DNA from 2 places in the Desulfitobacterium metallireducens DSM 15288 genome. Region 1 is predicted to be linked to the other one. Evidence: riboswitches for the same ligand, from Rfam matches in the RefSeq annotation. Region 1 holds a riboswitch; the other holds the start of a gene.
What was found. Region 1 has a riboswitch for lysine ahead of lysA (diaminopimelate decarboxylase). Riboswitches for the same ligand answer to the same signal wherever they lie in the genome.
Positions count from the first base shown of each region.

Region 2: linked by a shared signal. The riboswitch ahead of DESME_RS02490 (transporter substrate-binding domain-containing protein) and the one ahead of lysA (diaminopimelate decarboxylase) in region 1 are both predicted to bind lysine.

Region 1 covers NZ_CP007032.1:3,128,846-3,138,890, reverse strand. The annotation lists gene DESME_RS15070 (S1C family serine protease) at 1-842, shown strand, start outside; gene rlmH (23S rRNA (pseudouridine(1915)-N(3))-methyltransferase RlmH) at 933-1,412, shown strand; gene DESME_RS15060 (benzoate/H(+) symporter BenE family transporter) at 1,450-2,631, shown strand; gene DESME_RS15055 (MBL fold metallo-hydrolase) at 2,618-3,319, opposite strand; gene DESME_RS15050 (VOC family protein) at 3,426-3,797, shown strand; gene DESME_RS15045 (glutamine--tRNA ligase/YqeY domain fusion protein) at 4,063-5,730, shown strand; gene ybaK (Cys-tRNA(Pro) deacylase) at 5,881-6,354, opposite strand; gene DESME_RS15035 (hypothetical protein) at 6,540-6,764, shown strand; lysine riboswitch at 6,827-7,001, shown strand; gene lysA (diaminopimelate decarboxylase) at 7,120-8,373, shown strand; gene gdhA (NADP-specific glutamate dehydrogenase) at 8,538-9,872, opposite strand.
Region 2 covers NZ_CP007032.1:508,127-518,171, reverse strand. The annotation lists gene DESME_RS02515 (RNA polymerase sigma factor) at 1-368, opposite strand, end outside; gene DESME_RS02510 (polysaccharide deacetylase family protein) at 677-1,540, shown strand; gene DESME_RS02505 (cupin domain-containing protein) at 1,629-1,982, shown strand; gene DESME_RS02500 (amino acid ABC transporter ATP-binding protein) at 2,102-2,842, opposite strand; gene DESME_RS02495 (amino acid ABC transporter permease) at 2,878-3,642, opposite strand; gene DESME_RS02490 (transporter substrate-binding domain-containing protein) at 3,730-4,578, opposite strand; lysine riboswitch at 4,686-4,867, opposite strand; cyclic di-AMP (ydaO/yuaA leader) riboswitch at 5,121-5,267, shown strand; gene DESME_RS02485 (KUP/HAK/KT family potassium transporter) at 5,448-7,454, shown strand; gene DESME_RS02480 (class I SAM-dependent methyltransferase) at 7,470-8,168, shown strand; gene DESME_RS02475 (putative bifunctional diguanylate cyclase/phosphodiesterase) at 8,341-10,045, opposite strand, start outside.

The DNA.
Region 1 (10,045 bases):
GATTGTCTGAGGCGGGGAGCGGTTCTGGCTTTATTGTAGATGCTAAGAATGGTTATATTGTGACCAATAATCATGTCATAGAAGGGGCTAAAAAACTCGTTGTGAGTTTGGCTGATGGACGAAATCTTGATGCTACTCTTGTCGGAGCTGATGCCCGTACCGATTTGGCGGTCATAAAAATTTCGAGTGTGGATAACTTAACGGCTGTTCAACTCGGAGATTCAGAGAAACTTCAAGTCGGAGAGCCAGTTGTAGCTATCGGCAATCCAGGAGGTCAAGAATTTGCTCGTTCGGTGACGGCAGGGGTTGTTTCGGCTAAAAACAGAGTTTTACAGATTCAGGGCGAATCCAGTTTCAACCTGATTCAAACAGATGCTGCAATTAACCCAGGAAACAGTGGCGGTCCGCTTGTTAATTACCAAGGGCAAGTCGTGGGGATTAATTCAGTGAAAAATGCCGAGCCAGGCTTTGAAGGAATGGGTTTTGCAATTCCAATAACAGATGCCTTGCCTTTCATTCAACAAATGATTGAAAAAGGATATGCTAGCCATCCTGGTTTGTACGTTTCAATCGATGATCGTTATACTGAAGAATGGGCAGCGCAGCAAGGTTGGCCAGCTGGGGCTTATATTGCTAAGGTTCTTTCTGGTGGAACAGCAGATAAAGCAGGAATAAAAGCAGGAGATGTTGTGACGAAAGTTAATGAGGTCACGATAAATAATGCTCTAGATCTCACCCGTGCACTCTTTAAATTTAAGCCTGGGGATGAAGTCAAGTTAACCTATTATAGGGACGGTGCAACTAAGGAAGTATCCGTTACTTTGGCTGAGCTGAAACAGTAATAATGATTTGTGTGAGTCAAGGATATACATGGAGAAGGGGAGAATACAAAGAATGTATCCTCCCCTTCTAGAATTTGAGGCGAGAAAATGTTGCAGGCTAAGGCTATAGCCGTCGGTAAGGTAAAAGAAAAGTATTTGCAGGACGGGATAAAAGAATATACCAAGAGATTAAGTTCCTATTTACGGCTAGATATTATTGAGGTTGCGGATGAGCCTTGTCCAGAAAAACTCTCTGCTGCGGAGGAAGATCGTGTTCGGGAAAAGGAAGGAGAGCGGATTCTTAAAGTTTTAAATCCTCAGGACTATGTTGTATTGCTTGATCTCAAGGGCAAGGAATTGACCTCTCCAGAACTCGCTAATTTTATTGATGAGTTAGCTTTGCATGGACGAAGTAATATCGCTTGGGTGATTGGCGGATCACTAGGAGTTGCGGATGAAGTCAGAGAGCGAGCGGATTTCCGCTGGTCCTTTTCGAAACTAACTTTTCCTCATCAGTTGATGCGGATGATGCTTTTAGAGCAAGTCTATCGGGCCATGAAAATTAGCAAGGGTGAGCCTTATCATAAGTGATAGGCAGATTTGAGCGTCGGTTTAAGGAGAAGCAAGCATGGAAATTCATCCATTTCGAGATTTGAATTCAAGAAATATAACAGTAGGTATTGTAGCTGCGTTATTAGCAATTACCGGTCCACCTGCTCTGATCTTAGAAGCAGCTACCAAAGGGAATTTCACGACAGAACAAACTATTTTCTGGATGTTCTCTGTATATGTATTCGGCGGAATTTTGAGCATAATAATGCCCTTACGTTATCGAATGCCAATTGTGGGAGCTCATTCGATTACAGGAGTAGCCTTTCTTGCGACAGTCACTACACAATTTACCTATCCCGAACTGATTGGGGCTTATCTTCTTTCCGCATTATTGATGTTGCTTGTTGGCGTTTTGGGTATTTTTTCAAAGCTTATGGATTATGTACCCCAGGAAATAATCTCAGCAATGCTCGCAGGCATGATCACAAAATATATCGTTAATTTTGTAGTTTCCACTACGCAGCTATTTATCGTTGGGGGTATAGGCCTTCTTGCCTATCTCTATTTTAGTAAAGGGAAGAAGCGGATTCCGCCTATGGTTGCTGGGGTTATAACAGGAACGGCCCTCTTGCTTTTGACCTATCCTTTAAGCAGTAAGGGGATGATAGCTGATTTTGCCTTTCCACAGGTTCAAACTCCTGATTTTAGCTATATCAGTTTTCTCTCTGTTTCTATCCCACTCGCTCTTCTTATTCTAAGTAATGATGCAGCAGTGGGGATTGGAGCATTAGAGCAAAATGATTATCATCCACCGGTTAATCGGCTTGTTTCATTGAGTGGTGTTTTTTCGATCATTACGAGTTTTTTTGGTGGGCAATCGGCAAATGTTGCGGGAATGATGACTGCAATATGTGCGGGTGAAGAGGCCGGTCCGAGGGAAAAGAGATATATGGGAGCGGTTGTTTCTGGAGTGATCATTCTATTTTTTGGGTTATTCTCTTGGATGCTTATTCCTTGGATTCAATCTTTACCGCCAGCCTTTATTTCAATTCTTGTTGGCTTTGCCCTGCTCGGTGTGTTCGGAAATAGTTTGCAGATTAGTTTCTCCCGGCCTACGATGAAACTAAGTGCTGCACTAGCTTTTGTTATCGCATTATCAAATATTACGCTTTTCAATATCAGCGCCCCGGTATGGTCCTTGTTAGTGGGAACGTTGATTGCTCGCTATGTTGAAAATGAGGCAGTTACTTCTCGGTAGGAAAGGAGAGGCTCCTTTCTCTGCTTCTATCGCTAAAAGTGAGGATTTGGGTTGGAGAATCTTCCATTTTTTCTGCAAACTGTACAGCCACTTCATCATGACCAAAGGAATGCATGGGAATCAAAACCTGTGGATGAACCTCCTGAATAAAATGTTCTGCACCAGCAGAATAATTCTTCTCTAGTCTTGGATCGACAGGGAAGAAGGCAATATCAATAGGTTCTCCCTTTATTTTTTCGATTTCATTTTTATAGCCTGATTCGGCTTTTTCCATCTCTTCGGGAGTATCGATCCAATACCACCAATTTAAATCACCGGCGTGAAAGAGATGGATTCCCTCGCATTCGACGAGAAATGAAACACCGATATCGGTGGAGTTATACGCTTTAATTTTAAGTCCATCAATAGTGCATTCCTCATAGGGAGATAGTGACTGAGTATGTGTAACTTCGGGAGGGATACTAATATCACTGCTCAGAATGTAGTGGATATCTGCTTTTGTTCTTTGCCATTCAAAGATGATAGGATTAAAATGGTCAGCATGGCTATGTGAAGAAAAAATATAAGTAGGCTTGTCGCTAAGCTGAATAGGACCTTGATAATAATCAAAAATAAGAATGTGACCCTTGGTTTCAACACTGAAACCACTGTGATATAAATAATTAATTTTAATCGTATTATCTCCCATTGTTATCACCTCGTAATGATTATACAATAATTCTAATAAGCTTATTAATTATTATTGATTATAGAGTTAAAGGTATACTGAAAAATTGAGGAGGAAGGGATTCTAAATGGAATTTACATTCAATCATAATAATATTAATGTCCTTGATTTAGAGAAAAGTCTTAATTTTTATAGTGAAGCGTTAGGCTTAGTTGAGGTTAAGAGAATTGAACCCCAGGATGGGAGCTTTATTCTTGTTTACCTTGGTGATGGATCTACACAACATTCGCTTGAGTTAACTTGGTTAAGGGATCGATCAGAAGCTTATAATTTAGGGGATAATGAATTTCATCTTGCTTTGACGGTCGATGATTTTGAAGCGGCCTATGAACATCATCAGAAAATGGGATGTATTTGTTTTGAAAATAAAGAAATGGGAATCTATTTTATTAATGACCCCGATAATTATTGGGTAGAGATTTTACCTGCTCGATTTTAAAAGTAGTGCAATCAATATAAGGAATGGTTGTTGAAATGCAAAGAGCTGAAACTTCTTTAATAAAGGGTTCAGCTCTTCTTTAAATCTGACAGAAGATTCATATATGAAACAAATGGGAACACTAAAAGCGATAGAAGAAGGAAAAACTTATTCCGGTGTAGAATTTTATTCGGATGAATAATCGCCACTAAGATGATCACGATTGGTGGCTAGGAAATAAGGCATATAAAATCTTAGGGTAGATGTGAATGAGATAGAAAGGTTGATATCTGTGGAAAACAATTCGTCTAATTTCTTGCGCAATATTATCATCGAGGATCTAAAGTCCGGTAAAGTCAATCATATTCAAACGCGTTTCCCTCCCGAGCCTAATGGCTATTTACATATTGGCCATGCTAAATCAATCTGTTTAAATTTTGATTTGGCGGATGAGTTCAAGGGAAAGACCAATCTTCGCTTTGATGATACGAATCCGGTTAAAGAAGATACGGAATATGTGGAGTCAATTAAACAAGATGTAGAATGGTTGGGTTATGAATGGGATAATCTTTTCTTCGCATCCAATTATTTTGAGGAGTTTTATAAGCGTGCAGTTTTGTTAATTCAAAAGGGGAAAGCTTACGTCTGTGATCTTTCGGCTGAGGAAATCCGCAAAGCACGGGGAACCTTAACTGAACCAGGAAAAGAAAGTCCGGATCGTCATCGGTCCATTGAGGAGAATTTAGATCTCTTTGAGCGGATGCGTAAAGGGGAGTTTAAGGATGGGGAGAAGGTTCTCCGAGCAAAGATTGATATGTCTTCCCCGAATATTAATTTGCGTGATCCGATTCTCTATCGAATTGCTCATGCCACTCATCACAACACGGGAGACAAATGGTGTATCTACCCAATGTATGATTTCGCTCATCCGTTAGAGGATGCAATTGAAGGAGTAACTCACTCGATTTGTACTTTGGAATTTGAAGACCATCGCCCCCTTTATGATTGGGTAGTCGGTGAATGTGAGATGGCTAATGTTCCTCATCAATATGAATTTGCTCGTTTAAATATCACCAATACCGTGATGAGCAAACGTAAACTCAAACTGTTGGTGGATGAAAAAGTCGTTGATGGTTGGGACGATCCTAGAATGCCAACGATTTCAGGACTCCGCCGTAAAGGGTATACGCCTGAGTCAATCCGTAATTTTGCACGGGAAATTGGGGTTGCTAAAGCAGATAGTATCGTCGATGAAAAGATGCTCGAGCATTTTATTCGGGAGGATTTAAAGTTAAAGGCTCCTCGAACAATGGCAATTCTTCAGCCTTTGAAAGTTGTCATCACAAACTATCCAGAAGGACAAGTGGAAATGCTTGAGGCTGAAAACAACCCAGAAAATCCGGAAATGGGAAATCGGCAAATTCCCTTCTCTCGGGAAATCTATATTGAACAAGATGATTTTATGGAGACACCACCACCAAAATATTTTAGACTTTTTCCTGGAAATGAAGTTAGGTTAAAGCATGCTTATTTTATTAAATGCGAAGAGGTTATTAAAGACGAACAAGGGAAAGTAATCGAGATTCATTGTACTTATGATCCAGAGACGAAAAGCGGATCTGGATTTACGGGTCGAAAGGTTAAAGGAACGATCCACTGGGTAGAAGCGAGTCAAGCGCTTTCCGCGGAGTTCCGTCTTTATGAGCCGCTAATTCTTGATGAACAAATGAAAGCGGAAGAAGAGGAAGGTAAGACGTTCCTCGATTATATCAATCCTAATTCGCTCGAAGTCCAACAAGGCTTTGTCGAACGGAATATGGAAGAGGTTAAGGCTCAGGATAAATTCCAGTTTTACCGTCATGGGTATTTTAATGTCGATTCGAAATATACGACTTCCGAGAAGCCGGTATTTAATCGGATTGTCTCAATGAAGAGCTCATTTAAAATCAATTAAAGAAACTACTAAAAGGTACCTAGAAATGAAAAAGGGACTGTCGCAAAACAGTCCCTTTTTCGGTGCTCAAAATAATTATAGACTATTGCAAAAGACCCGAAACTACACGACCATAGGTTTTGCGACAGCACCTTGTTTAATCAAGGGAAACTAAGTAGTGATTGCTCCAGTTTTCGCTTCTGTGACCTGGAGGAGATCTTCGGGTTCGATGAAGATCTGTAAGCCCCGCATTCCGGCGCTGATGGATAAGCCATCAACTAACTCTGCTGTCTCGTCGAAAAATACAGGATATTTTTTCTTTGTACCGAGGGGGGAGACTCCACCGCGGATATATCCGGTTAGGGGCTGAACCTCTTTTAAATGGACGACTTCGACTTTTTTATTGCCGCTGAGTTGGGCTAAGGCTTTAAGGTTAAGTTCTTTGTCAGCAGGAATGCAAGCGATGAGAACGCCTGTTTTATCTCCGCGCACAACGATACTTTTAAAGATCTGTTCAGGTGGAATTCCGACTTTTCGAGCTACAGTAACAGCAGACAAGTCTGATTCATCTACTTCGTAGGGAATCAGTTTATAGGAAATCCCCGCTTGATCGAGGATCCGTGCAGCATTTGTTTTTTGAGACATATCCAGACCTCCTTAACAGGTAAGTTTCTATTTTTTTTGGATACTTTCAATATAAGGAATGAACAGTCTTGAGTCAAGGGAGTTTCCACAAGGAACTTTCTTATAATCATGTTTTTGAACTTATTTGGGCACTCTAACTTATATTCGATACGACAGCACAATAAATTTTGAGGAGGCATATGTTAATGAATGAGGAAAAAAGCAAGCCAGAAGAACTTCAACGCCAATTATGGGAGCCTGCAGGCGTTGTCAGTGTTACGGGTCAAACGGGAGATGATTATGGTTCTGAACCGCATGAGAGCAAAAAAGGAGGCCAAATTACTTTGGAGGTCGAGGAGGCTCTCCATAATAAAGGACTAATGGAAGGCGTCTCACACAATACTTCAAAGTCAGACAAGATGCAATCATAGGTCAGGCGAGTGTTGTGTTGACATAGGATTCAATCTGTTGCATAATAGATGATAATAAAAAAGTGAATGATAGAGGTGCGGTGAATAAAGAGTACGTATTGTGAGGTAGCCAAACAATGACCAATACGGAAAGGAATTCCCGCCGAAGTCTAGGTTCAGGGCAATGAATCTTAGGCTGGGCTTGCAGTGAAAAAGTGCAAGACTGTCACCGGAAATTGGTGGAGTGCTATCTCGTCCATTAAGGGTGGAGGATTATCCTTCTACCTTTGAAGCGGTTGTGAGTGTACTCGTGACCGCTTTTTTGATGGGGATTTTAATCGAACCATTCACCAAAGATAAAAGGGAGGATTGGATCGTGGCCAATAAAACATTACCTTTTAGCCAGGAAAAATTAAAAAGAATTGTATCCCAGTATGGAACTCCTTTTCATATTTATGATGAAAAAGCAATCCGCGAGAATGCTCGGCGTTTAACTCAAGCTTTTGCATGGGCGCCAGAATTCAAAGAGTATTTTGCAGTGAAGGCGACACCCAATCCGTATCTTTTAAAGATTCTGCGCGAGGAAGGCTTTGGCGCGGATTGTAGCTCTCTCGCAGAACTGGTCTTAGCAGAGAAGAGTGGAATTACCGGCGAAAATATCATGTTTACATCAAATGACACTCCTGCTGAGGAATTTATGAAGGCAAGAGAGATTGGTGCGGTTATTAACCTAGATGATATTACCCATATCGAATTTTTAGAAAAAGTAGCGGGTATACCTGATCTCATTTCTTTTCGCTATAATCCAGGTCCCTTAAGATCAGGAGGTAATTCCATTATAGGAACTCCTGAAGATGCAAAGTATGGGTTGACGAAAGAACAACTGTTTCATGCATACAAGATTGTGCAGGACAAGGGCGTGACGCGCTTTGGGCTGCATACCATGGTGATCTCGAATGAACTTAATCCGGATTATTTTATTGAGACTGCAGAGATGATGTTTGATCTCGTTGTTGAACTCAAAGAAAAGTTAGGAATAAAAATTGAATTTGTTAATTTTGGGGGTGGAATAGGAATTCCTTACCGTCCAGAACAAGAACCCATTAAACTCGAATATGTTGGCGAAGGGGTTCGTAAAGCTTATGAGGAACGGATTGCCTCAAAGAATTTACATCCCCTTAAATTGGCCATGGAATGTGGACGGGTGATTACAGGACCTTATGGGTACTTAGTTACACGAGCTCTTCATAAGAAAGAAATCTATAAAAACTACATTGGATTAGATACGTGTATGGTGGATTTAATGAGACCGGGTATTTATGGGGCCTATCATCACGTCACAGTCGTGGGAAAAGAAGCTTTGCCGAAGGATCATGTCTATGATATAACCGGTAGTCTATGCGAGAATAATGATAAATTTGCTGTGGATCGGCAACTTCCACGCATTGACCTGGGAGATCTTATCGTGATTCATGATACGGGTGCGCATGGGCATGCTATGGGCTTCAACTATAATGGCAAACTTCGCTCAGCAGAACTTCTTCTCAAAGAGGATGGAACTGTTGATATGATTCGTCGAGCGGAGACGCTTGAGGATTATTTTGCCACTCTGGATTTCTCAAAACTTTAATGAGTTTAACGCGTTAGGAAAAACGGTAGATAAAGAAAAACGGTGGAAGGATTCATAGTGAATCTTTTCCGCCGTTTTTGCTTACAGTAATCGAACCCGCTTCTAAGAACCTATTAGTGAACGGATGTTGAGAAGCTACACGATTTTAAGTATAAGTATAAGTATTAAACGATCCCTTGTGCTTTCATGGCTTCTGCTACTTTTAAGAATCCGGCAATATTAGCTCCGGCAACGAGGTTGCCTTCAAATCCGTATTCTTTTGCAGCATGGCTTGCATTGTTGTAGATGTTAACCATAATATTCTTGAGTTTAGCGTCAACTTCTTCAAAAGTCCAAGAGTAGCGCATGCTGTTCTGCGACATTTCAAGAGCAGAAACGGCAACTCCGCCAGCATTCGAAGCTTTACCTGGTGCATAAATGATTTTTTTGTTTAAGAATAGGTCAACAGCTTCTGGAGTGGAAGGCATATTAGCACCTTCGCCGACTGCAAAGCAGCCATTAGCGAGCAGTGTTTCTGCAGCTTTACCATCAAGTTCGTTTTGAGTTGCACAGGGAAGTGCAATGTCACAAGGAACTGTCCAGACGCCTGCGCAGCCTTCATGGTACTTAGCATTTGGGTGAATTTCTACATATGCTTTAATCCGTTTACGTTCAACTTCTTTAAGTTGCTTAATCGTGTCGAGCTTGATGCCATCTGCATCATAGATATAGCCGTTTGAATCGCTCATGGTAACAACCTTAGCACCGAGTTGTTGTGCTTTTTCAGCAGCATAAATTGCGACATTACCTGAACCGGAAATAACAACGGTTGCACCGTTGAAGGATTTTCCTTGAGCTTTGATGGCTTCATCCATGAAGTAGACTAATCCATAACCTGTGGCTTCTGTCCGTGTAAGGCTGCCGCCAAAGGTAAGACCTTTACCGGTTAGAACACCTTCATAGAGATTGGTAATTCTTTTATATTGCCCAAACAGATATCCAACTTCACGTCCGCCAACCCCGATATCTCCTGCAGGTACGTCAGCATCTGCGCCAATGTGACGGTAGAGCTCAGTCATGAAGCTTTGACAGAAACGCATGACTTCAGCGTCAGATTTTCCTTTAGGATCGAAGTCGCTTCCTCCCTTTCCGCCGCCGATAGGGAGCCCTGTTAAGGAATTCTTGAAGATTTGTTCAAAACCTAAGAATTTAATAATTCCGAGGTAAACGGAAGGATGGAAACGGAGGCCGCCTTTATACGGTCCGATAGCGCTATTGAATTGAACTCGGAAACCACGGTTAACTTGGACTTTTCCTTGATCGTCAACCCAGGGGACGCGGAACATCAGTTGTCTTTCCGGTTCAACGATTCGGTCAAGAATTCCAGCCTCAACATATTCAGGATGCTTTTCGAATACAGGGGCTAAGGTATCCAAAACTTCTTTGACAGCTTGATGAAATTCAACTTCACCTGGATTGCGTTTAACGGCTTTTTCGAGTACTTCTTGTACGTAGGACATAACTTTACCTCCTAATATTTTTTAGACAATTTATGAGTGAGTAACAACTGAGGAGCCATCCTTGAATCTATATTTTGTGTTGTGCAACAGATATATTCTCGATAAAACTGCATTTTCCTTCGTATAAATGTTATGTGTATTGTATTCATTATTGGATTCGTTTGTACAATGAG
Region 2 (10,045 bases), 560 kb from region 1:
ATACCTTGCCCATACAGCTTATCAACGATTGTATCTTCAACATGAACACTAGAATCCTCAACATTAAAGTTTTCAGGAAAAGGAATATTGTATCTGAACTTCTTTTCTTTTCTTAAGTAATCAATATAGGCATTTTTAGCAATCGTAATGACGTAGGTCGAGAACTTCGCCTGTCCCATCGTATCAAACTTCTCGATATTTCGGATGACCTTTAAAAACGTTTCCTGGGTCAAATCCTCTGCTGTCTGTTCGTTATCGGTCGTTCTAATGAGGAATTTATAGACAAAAGGATGATACTGGCTTATCAATAATTGGAATGCCTCTTTATCCCCCTGCTGACACCTTTTTATTAAGTTGTGCTCATCCACAATTCACGATCACCTCAATCAATTTTCGGTAATACACGCACTTTTATCTTTCCGAGAGAATGAAATATTTGAATTCCATTTTCTAAGTACTTCATGATAAAGTGAATAATAGGTGCCTTATATCTCCTATAAAAATAGATACATAACAACACTGTCGCAAGAATTATACCACTTAACCCCTAGACTACCATTTTGTAGTCAGATGTATTCCATTTACCTCTTTAACTATTACACGTTTAGAATTAGAAAAAGTTTTAGCTTATATAAAAATATCATGATGTAACCCAATCTGAAAGGAGATAACAAATATGAATCATAAAAGATATATTTATGCCATCGGTCTAATTATAGGTATTTCTCTTCTTACTCTATTTTTTCATCCTCTGCTTTCTCCTCCAAAAGGGTCCTGGTTCAATACTGCGAGTTCAGAACCTCCACAGGAACAGCTAAAGGAACAGGAATCTCAAAATATAGAACCTAACCCAATCAAACCTACTTCAGTAAAACTGAGTGCATTTCCAGCAGAGGGTATACCCGTTCTTATGTATCATTCAATCAGCACGATACCGGGTAATAACTTGGGTGTCCCTGTAGAACAATTCGCTGAAGAAATGAAATGGTTAAAATCCCAAGAATATACAACATTGTCACTTGAGGATTTTTATCAAGCTTTAGTTAATAATAAACCCGTCCCTGAAAAGCCTATTCTCATTACCTTTGATGATGGATATTCTGATAATTATCAGTCAGCTTGGCCTATTTTACATGAAAATGGCTTTAGCGCAACCTTTTTTATTATCACAAATTCGGTAGGTCCCGATATGATGACCTGGGAACAACTAACTGAGCTTACAAACCAGGGTAACAGCATTGCAAGTCATACCCAAACTCACCCAGACTTATCCATAATTTCCTCCCAGCAACTTGAAAAAGAACTTGTCCTCTCTAAAAAGGATCTTGAAAATCATCTTGGAGGAAATGTTGAGGCCTTATGCTTTCCCTCAAGTCGTTATAACACCAAGACACTCGAAATGATGCCAAGACTAGGATATAAGCTTGGTTTTACGACTAATCCAGGAAGAGTTCATTTAGGTGATAACCCTCTGACGCTTAAGCGCATTCGAATTCCAGGAGGGATGTCGTTGACTTCCTTTCAACAACAATTTAAATAGCCCCTATACTGGCTACTGAAACGAATTATGCTATAATTTTTTATAGAACTTAGATTTATAGAATTTAGTTTTTAGGAGGTAAGATATTATGATTAAATGTTTTAAAGATTTAAGACAAGATAATGTTTCTGAATTTCGCGGAGGAAAAGGTGAAATACAGATAACACACTTTCTTGAAGTAGAAAGCAATGAATTCAATAGTAAAGGCCGTCTATTTGCTAAAAATGTCTTAAAACCAGGCACATCTATTGGTCTTCACGAACATGTTGGAGATACTGAAACCTATGTCATTCTAAGTGGGGAAGGCCTAGTCAATGATAACGGTGACCCCAAAAGCGTTAAACCTGGAGATGTGATTATTACTCGGAATGGCGAAAAACATTCTATTCAAAATACAGGAACATCCGACTTGGAATTCATCGCCTTAATCTTATTTGATTAGACACTAATAATAAAATGCAAAATAAAAAATGACAAGAAAAGGTAGAGTCAGGATTTCATGTTTAAAGTGAGATCCACTCTACCTTTTTTTCAAGAGTTTAGCACATATATAAATTCAACTTATCCCTGGATTAAGGTGCGTTTTAAGAATTCTCGAGTCCGTTCTTGGGTTGGATTATTGAAGATTTGCTCGGGCGCTCCTTCTTCGGCAATAACCCCTTTATCCATAAAAACGACGCGATCTGCGACTTCTTTCGCAAATCCCATTTCATGCGTAACGATCAACATTGTAAGACCTGTACCCGCAAGTTCCTTCATGACTTTGAGTACCTCTCCGACCATTTCAGGATCAAGCGCCGATGTCGGCTCATCAAACAGCATCACATCCGGATTCATGGAAAGTGCTCTTGCAATCGCAACCCGTTGTTTCTGCCCACCCGACAATTGTCTCGGCTTTGCGTTAATATAATTTTCCATACCCACAACTCTTAAATAGTTCATGGCAATTTTTTCAGCTTCTTCTTTAGGACGTTTGAGCACTTTTATTTGTCCCACAACACAATTGTTTAAGACATTGTGATTATTAAATAAGTTAAATTGTTGAAATACCATACCTAACTTTTGACGATATTCATACACATCATGTTTATCATCAAGAATATTTTCCCCCTGATAAATGATTTGACCGCCACTTGGCTTTTCCAGGAGATTTATACAACGCAGAAGTGTTGATTTCCCAGATCCGGATGACCCAATGATGCAAACCACTTCTCCCGATTTAACAGAAAAATCTATGTCCTTCAACACTTCATGACTCCCAAAGGATTTACTTAGATGTTGAATATCAATGACCTTGTCCATAATTCCCCTCCTCTATCGAATCGTTAAATCAACTGTTAGTTTTTTGTTCTGCGAAGTATATCTTCTGGTGTTTCGACTTGCATTTGATTGCCCATCATAATGTAGTCGTCTGGGCCATCTAATTTTCTTTCAAAATAGCGCAGAATTCTTGTAACCGTAAACGTCATAATAAAATAGAGCACACAAGCTACAAAGAAAGATTCAAAATATCTAAAGTTGTTGCCTGCAACCGATTTTGTTTGGAAATATAACTCCGATACTGCAATTACGTTAAGAACAGAAGTATCTTTAATGTTAATGACAAATTCATTCCCTGTTGCCGGTAAAATGTTGCGAATAACTTGAGGTAAAACGACATTCATCATCGTTTGAATATGATTCATGCCAATCGCCTGAGCCGCTTCGAATTGACCTTTCTCGATCGATACAATACCACCACGCACGATTTCTGACATATAGGCTCCTGTGTTAATGGATACGATAAAGATGGCTGCCACTGTACGATTGATATCCAAGCCAAAAGCTTGCGCCGAACCATAATAGATAACCATAGCCTGAACAATCATCGGCGTTCCGCGGAAGAATTCAATATATATCGATAGAATAGCATTGATTACTCTTAAAAATTGTCTTTTCACTCCACGCTCAGGCATGGGGATCGTCCGAATAATTCCTACTAATAGCCCAATTATTGAACCAATAATTGTACCAATCAAGGAAATATAAAGGGTCAATCCAGCGCCACGAATGAACATGGGCCCGTTTTCTGAAACAATTCTTACAAGCCATTGAAAGCTCATTTTTCTCCTCCTTATGATAGAAACATCATAAAACCGACTGCATTATAATGTAGCCGGTTTTGATAATCATATTAAAATGTTCCAACCTTATTTAGTAGCGGGTTGATTCTTAATTGCCGTATCCATAATACTTGTCTGTTCTTGCTCTGAAATTCCCGCTAAGATTTCATTGATTTTAGGAGTGAGCTGACTTCCTTTAGCAATTCCCACAGCAATTGCCGTATCATCCGGTGAAGTCACAAAACCCTCTTTAAATTCAACCATTTTGAAATTAGAATTCGCAGTTTGAGCACTTACAGCTTCCGGTCGTTCTGAAACATATCCATCAATAACCCCTGATTCAAGAGCAACCCTCATTGCTGGGAAATTGTCCATCGCGGGTTGTTTAGCAACACCATTAATTTGATCAATCACTGAATAATGGAAGGTGTTTAATTGAGCTGTGATTTTCGCACCTTTGAAATCTTGAATCGAAGTCGCGCCTTGATATTTTCCGCCGTTTTTAACGACCATGACCAAATTAGATTTATAGTAGTTGTTTGTGAAATCAATGGTTTCCTTACGTTTTTCAGTCGGAGACATCCCTGCGATGATCGCATCAATCTTACCCGAAGTTAAGGCAGGAACAAGACCATCCCATTCTGTTTTAACAATAACGAGATCTTTTCCTAACCCTTTTGCAATTTTCTTAGCGATTTCTACGTCATAACCGCCAGCATATTCTGAAGTTCCCTCGATTTTAACCCCACCATTGGACGCATCCTTTTGAGTCCAGTTGAACGGCGCATATCCCGCTTCCATCCCAACCTTGAAGGTTCCATTTGTTGCGGCTGCAGGGGCTTTTGAACTTTCAGTGCTATTGCTTGATCCGCATCCTGATACCAACATGATAAGAGATAAGGAAATTACAAATAATAACGTTAACTTCTTTCTCACAAATACCCTCTCCTTTAATTCTACTAATTTTAAACCATTAAAAAAAGACCTGAGATGAACTCAGGTCTCTATTTGTATAGTTACCCTATATTCCCCCTTTTAATCCCAAATGAGATAGCTCAACTCAATAAACTGGGTAGTTTATTGAGACAGTCCTGTAGCTCTTAACTACAGACCCAGCTAATAATACTGAGAATATTATTAACTTCGGCGACCTACCCTTCTCCTTAGTTTCTCCGCATCTCAAACTCTACTAAAGACTGTTGAAAGCCGCGCCTCTACCTCACCATTAAAAGTGAGGTTAATATATAATTAAGCTCAGTCTACAACAACACATTTTGTCTGTCAACTTAGTATTCAAATTGTTTAAGACTCTAACACAAAAGTCGAGGATTTTGTAGAAAAATGAAGATATAGCGCATGTTGTTAATAATCAAACGAACTACAGTAAAATATAGGCCTTATTGGAGAATATAAAAAGTATCTGCCCAAATTTGGTGCTATACAATCTAATATATAGGGATTATTATAGTTTAAGTTAAATATAGCCAGCGCTGAATTCTATGGAAGCGGGGGAACCAAGTCCGGCTATCGATTAGCCAAATGGGGTGAATCACCGAAAGGTGACGGGTAAATTCCTTTCAATCCGAACCCGACAGCTAACCTCGTAAGCGTTGAAAGGGGGCAAAAAGCAAACCATACCCTTTGGTTTGTTATGCAAGACATTAACCCCAAATGGGGTTTTTTCTTTTTTGTGAACATCACAGTATGAAATAAACTTGTAGCTAATCGAGAAAACTTCATACGCGACTACCTACGTAAAATTGTTTATACAGAAGGCTTACAAATAGATATGAAGGGATAGAACAATGGAAAAGGCATTAAATATCTGCAAAGAACGGCCCTTAACCTTAGCTGGTATGCTCGTAACAATCGGTGTTGTTTATGGTGATATTGGTACATCACCCTTATATGTTATGAAGGCATTAGTTGAAGGTAACGGTGGATTAAGATCAATTACCCCTGAATTTATATACGGTTCTCTTTCCCTTATTTTCTGGACTCTTACCTTACTTACCACGATCAAGTACGTTCTAATTGCACTCAAAGCAGATAATCATGGAGAAGGCGGCATCCTTGCCCTGTATTCACTAATTCGAAAGCGGGGTGCCTGGCTGATTGTTCCAGCGATGATTGGGGGAGCAGCCCTTTTAGCAGACGGCGTTTTGACTCCGGCCGTTACTGTCACAACTGCTGTAGAAGGATTAAAAGGTATTCCCAGCTATATAAATAACTTTGGCTCGAACCAATCCACTGTTCTTTTGATTACCGTTATCATTCTTTGTGTCCTGTTCCTGATCCAACGAACGGGAACTGAGATCATAGGACGATTATTTGGACCCATTATGGTTTTATGGTTTCTCATGTTAGGTGTTTTCGGTATTATCCATGTTTTCGGAAACCTTGATATCTTAAAATCTTTTTCTCCCTACTATGGAATTAAACTCTTGTTTAGTGACGAAAATAAAGTCGGATTTGCAATCTTGGGTAGTGTATTCTTAGCTACAACGGGAGCAGAAGCGTTGTATTCGGATTTAGGACATGTCGGGAGAAGAAATATCTACGCAACTTGGCCATTTGTAAAGATTTGCTTATTGCTTAACTATTTTGGTCAAGGAGCTTGGTTATTACAGATCAAGGACAATCCGGGCTTTCATAAGATAATAGGATTTAATCCTTTTTTTGAGATGATGCCGTCTGACTTTCGCATCTTTGGTGTTGCCTTTGCAACGATAGCCGCGATTATTGCTTCCCAAGCTTTAATTTCCGGATCCTTTACACTGGTTTCCGAAGCCATTAAGTTGGATCTATTACCGAGATTAAGAACCTACTATCCTGCTATGTCAAAAGGCCAAATGTACATTCCAATCGTTAATATCCTTTTAATGTTATCGTGTATAGGAGTGGTTCTCTTCTTTCAAACTTCTGCACACATGGAATCAGCTTATGGGTTAGCAATTACTATTACGATGCTGATGACCACAATCTTGTTGTTTAATTATCTTCTTCAAAAAAACGTATCCAGGGTACTTTCGTTTCTAATGGTTATCCTTTTTGGAACTTTGGAAACTGCTTTTTTCATTTCGAGTGCTTCGAAGTTTTTCCATGGTGGATTTGTAACAATAATTATCGCCTCTCTCATTTTAATCATGATGGTTTTATGGTTTAAAGCGGCAAAACTTCAACAAGTTGTGTCAAAAGCCGTTTCATTGGAAGATTATATTACTAAGCTTGATCATCTTAGAAGAGATGAACATATTCCGGTATATGCCACGAATTTAGTTTATCTAACCAGCAAATCAAAACCAGGAAAGGTCAACAATGAAATTATTTATTCGATTTTAGATAAACGGCCAAAAAGAGCGGAAGTTTATTGGTTTGTAAACGTAGAAGTGACCGATGAACCCAGGACGATGGCCTACTCCGTGGAAAACTTCGGAACCGATTTTGTTTTCAAAGTGCAACTGCGTTTGGGATTTAGGATGGAACAAAAAGTGAGTACGTATTTAAGGCAAGTGGTAACCGATCTGATGGAGGCCGATGAAATAAAACAACAACCGCAAGTGTATTCTACAAATGCAGTCAACAGTAACATTGGGGATTTCTGTTTTGTTTTAGTCCGTGAAGAACTGGGTTATGATAGTGATCTTCCTTTATATGAACGATTAATCATGCAATTTAGACTCTATATAAAGGAAATTACAGTTTCTCCGGTGAGATGGTTTGGGCTCGAACATACGGATGTTAAAATTGAACACGTTCCTTTACACTTTGGAGCCCCGAGATCAATCAAACTCGAAAGAGAAACTAGATAATAGAGGTGATTGCGAATGAACGAAGCACTTTTTGACCCCGTTGCTGCACGTTATGATTCCTGGTATGATACTGAGCTTGGATCAGTATCTGATCAAGTTGAACGTCACCTGGCCCAGTCCATGTTCAAGACACCGGGTCCAAAGGTTCTTGAGATCGGATGTGGTACTGGACAATATACGAGCTGGCTTGTGCAAGAGGGCTATGAGGTCACTGCAGTCGATATTTCCGGTGAAATGATGGCTCTGGCCAAAAAGAAACTAGCGGCGATTGAGGAAAACACCTCAAAAACGAATCGTGTTCACTGGTGGCATGCTGATATTACAGAAATTCCTGATCAACTCGAAACCTATGATGGAATTTTTTCCATGACCGCCTTTGAATTTGTGCCTGAACCGGAAAAAGTATTGCAAAAACTTTTTAGTCGTTTAAAGCCCGGGGGTTGCCTAATGATCGGACTCATCGCCGGCATGAGTGCCTGGAGTGAGTACTATGCGGAATCAGCTCGCAACAAGCCCAATTCGGTCTTCGCCCGTGCTGCTCTTTATACCAAAGAAGAAATATGTTCCTGGCAAATCGGTGGTTCTGCCGAAATTGGCGAATGTCTTTTCTTCCCACCGAATGTTCAAACAACCTCTGAAGCCCTTTCTATCGAGGAAAAAAGGGAAGGAAATCCTGGCTTTGTGGTAGCAAAGTGGGTAAAGACTATACGATGAGTGTTGAATAAAAAAACATCCGATCAGTGAGTTAAACTTTCGTTTTCTCACTGATCGGATGTTTTTTATGTATACTTTGATAAGCCTCTTCTTATGTACCTATTTACGTTGTAGCCCAAACAAACCATTCAGTTTATTGTGCAACAGCCCCATGTTAACGATAGAGTGCATTTCAGATCAAAGCAACTTTAACCTGGTCCGCTTGGACATGAAAAGCTAAAGTTTCAAAGGTTATTGCATCGACTGGCTCGCTAAAGAAATACCCCTGCATCTCATCACATCCCTTAGCCCGAATAAAACGATACTGGGTTTCAGTCTCTATCCCCTCGGCGACAACTCGCAAGTTTAGACTATGAGCCATCGCGATGATCGCTTCTGCCAGAGCTTCATCATACGCTAACTTACCGATATTGCGCATAAATTCTTTATCAATCTTGATAACATTAACGGGAAGATAGCGCAGATAATTTAAGGAGGAATACCCAGTTCCAAAATCATCGATGGAAATCTGAATTCCTTTCTCGACGAGTAAGTTCAACTTACGAATGGCCTCCACTCGCTCAACCATGAAAAGGCTTTCCGTTAATTCAAGTTCCAAGAAATGCGGATCTAAGCCGGTTTCTTGTAGTACCCCTAAAATCATCTCAACAACATCCGCCTGCTGAAATTGAAGTGTCGAAATATTAACGGACAGCGTCAGATTCTTTAGTCCCATATGCTGCCACTCACGAGTCTGACGGCAAGCTGTTTGCAAAGCCCATTTGCCCATCGGCACGATAAGCCCTGTCTCTTCAGCCAGCGGAATAAACTCTGCAGGAGACACGCTTCCCAAGTCCAGATCCAGCCATCGCATGAGGGCCTCCATCCCGGCCATCTTTCCAGTCTTCATGTTAACTCGCGGTTGATAATTCAGGAAAAGCTCCTGCTGTTCAAACGCCTTACGTAATTTCACTTCAAGTTTAAGTCGTTCCTTGGCCACTTGGGTCATTTCCGCTGCAAAGAAAGCATATTGATTCTTCCCTGCCTCTTTCGCTCGGTACATAGCGATATCTGCACATCGAATCAACGTCTCAGTATTTCTTCCATTCTGAGGATAAACACTAATCCCCAAACTTACCGTCACATAAAGATCGTATCCCGCAATAGAAAAAGGGCGTTTAAAATCTTCAACGATCTTTGCCGCAACTCGCTCAATCTCCGCTTTATCCTTAATTTCCTGAAGGATAATTGTAAATTCATCCCCTCCAAAGCGAGCTAAAAGTCCTGGATGATCAACACACTCCTTTAAGCGTTGACTCACTGCTTGCAACAGAAGATTGCCTTTATTATGGCCTAATGTATCATTAACAATTTTAAAGCGATCAAGATCGAGAAAGCAAAGTGCCCAAGGTTTATCTTCTGAATTCTGCTGAATACACTTTTCTAAAATCTCCTGAAAATGAAAACGATTCGGTAAGTCGGTCAAGCTATCATAATAGGAAAGATGACGAAGCTTTTCAAAGACCTCCAGGGTTTTTTCTTGGGACTGTCGAACAATTTTCGCAGGAAACCGATACAAGGCCAAACCAGCGAGCCCACCAATGGCCATAAACAGGACGAAAACCAACAGACTAGAATACAGCGTTCGGGAAGCATCGATACTGATTTCGACATAACCATAGAGCCCTTGATTAAAGATAATAGGAATTCGAGAACTTGCCATCCATGCCGGAGTATAATTAACCTCCTCATAAAGGAGATTTCCGCGCGAATTGTAAATTCTGATCGCACTGATATTACTTAGTTCGTGCGTATGTAGAACTTGGGTAAACTTTTGAACATTATAGCTCCAAAAATCTGGGCTTTCTCGAATCACAGGAATCAAAACCTCAACCATT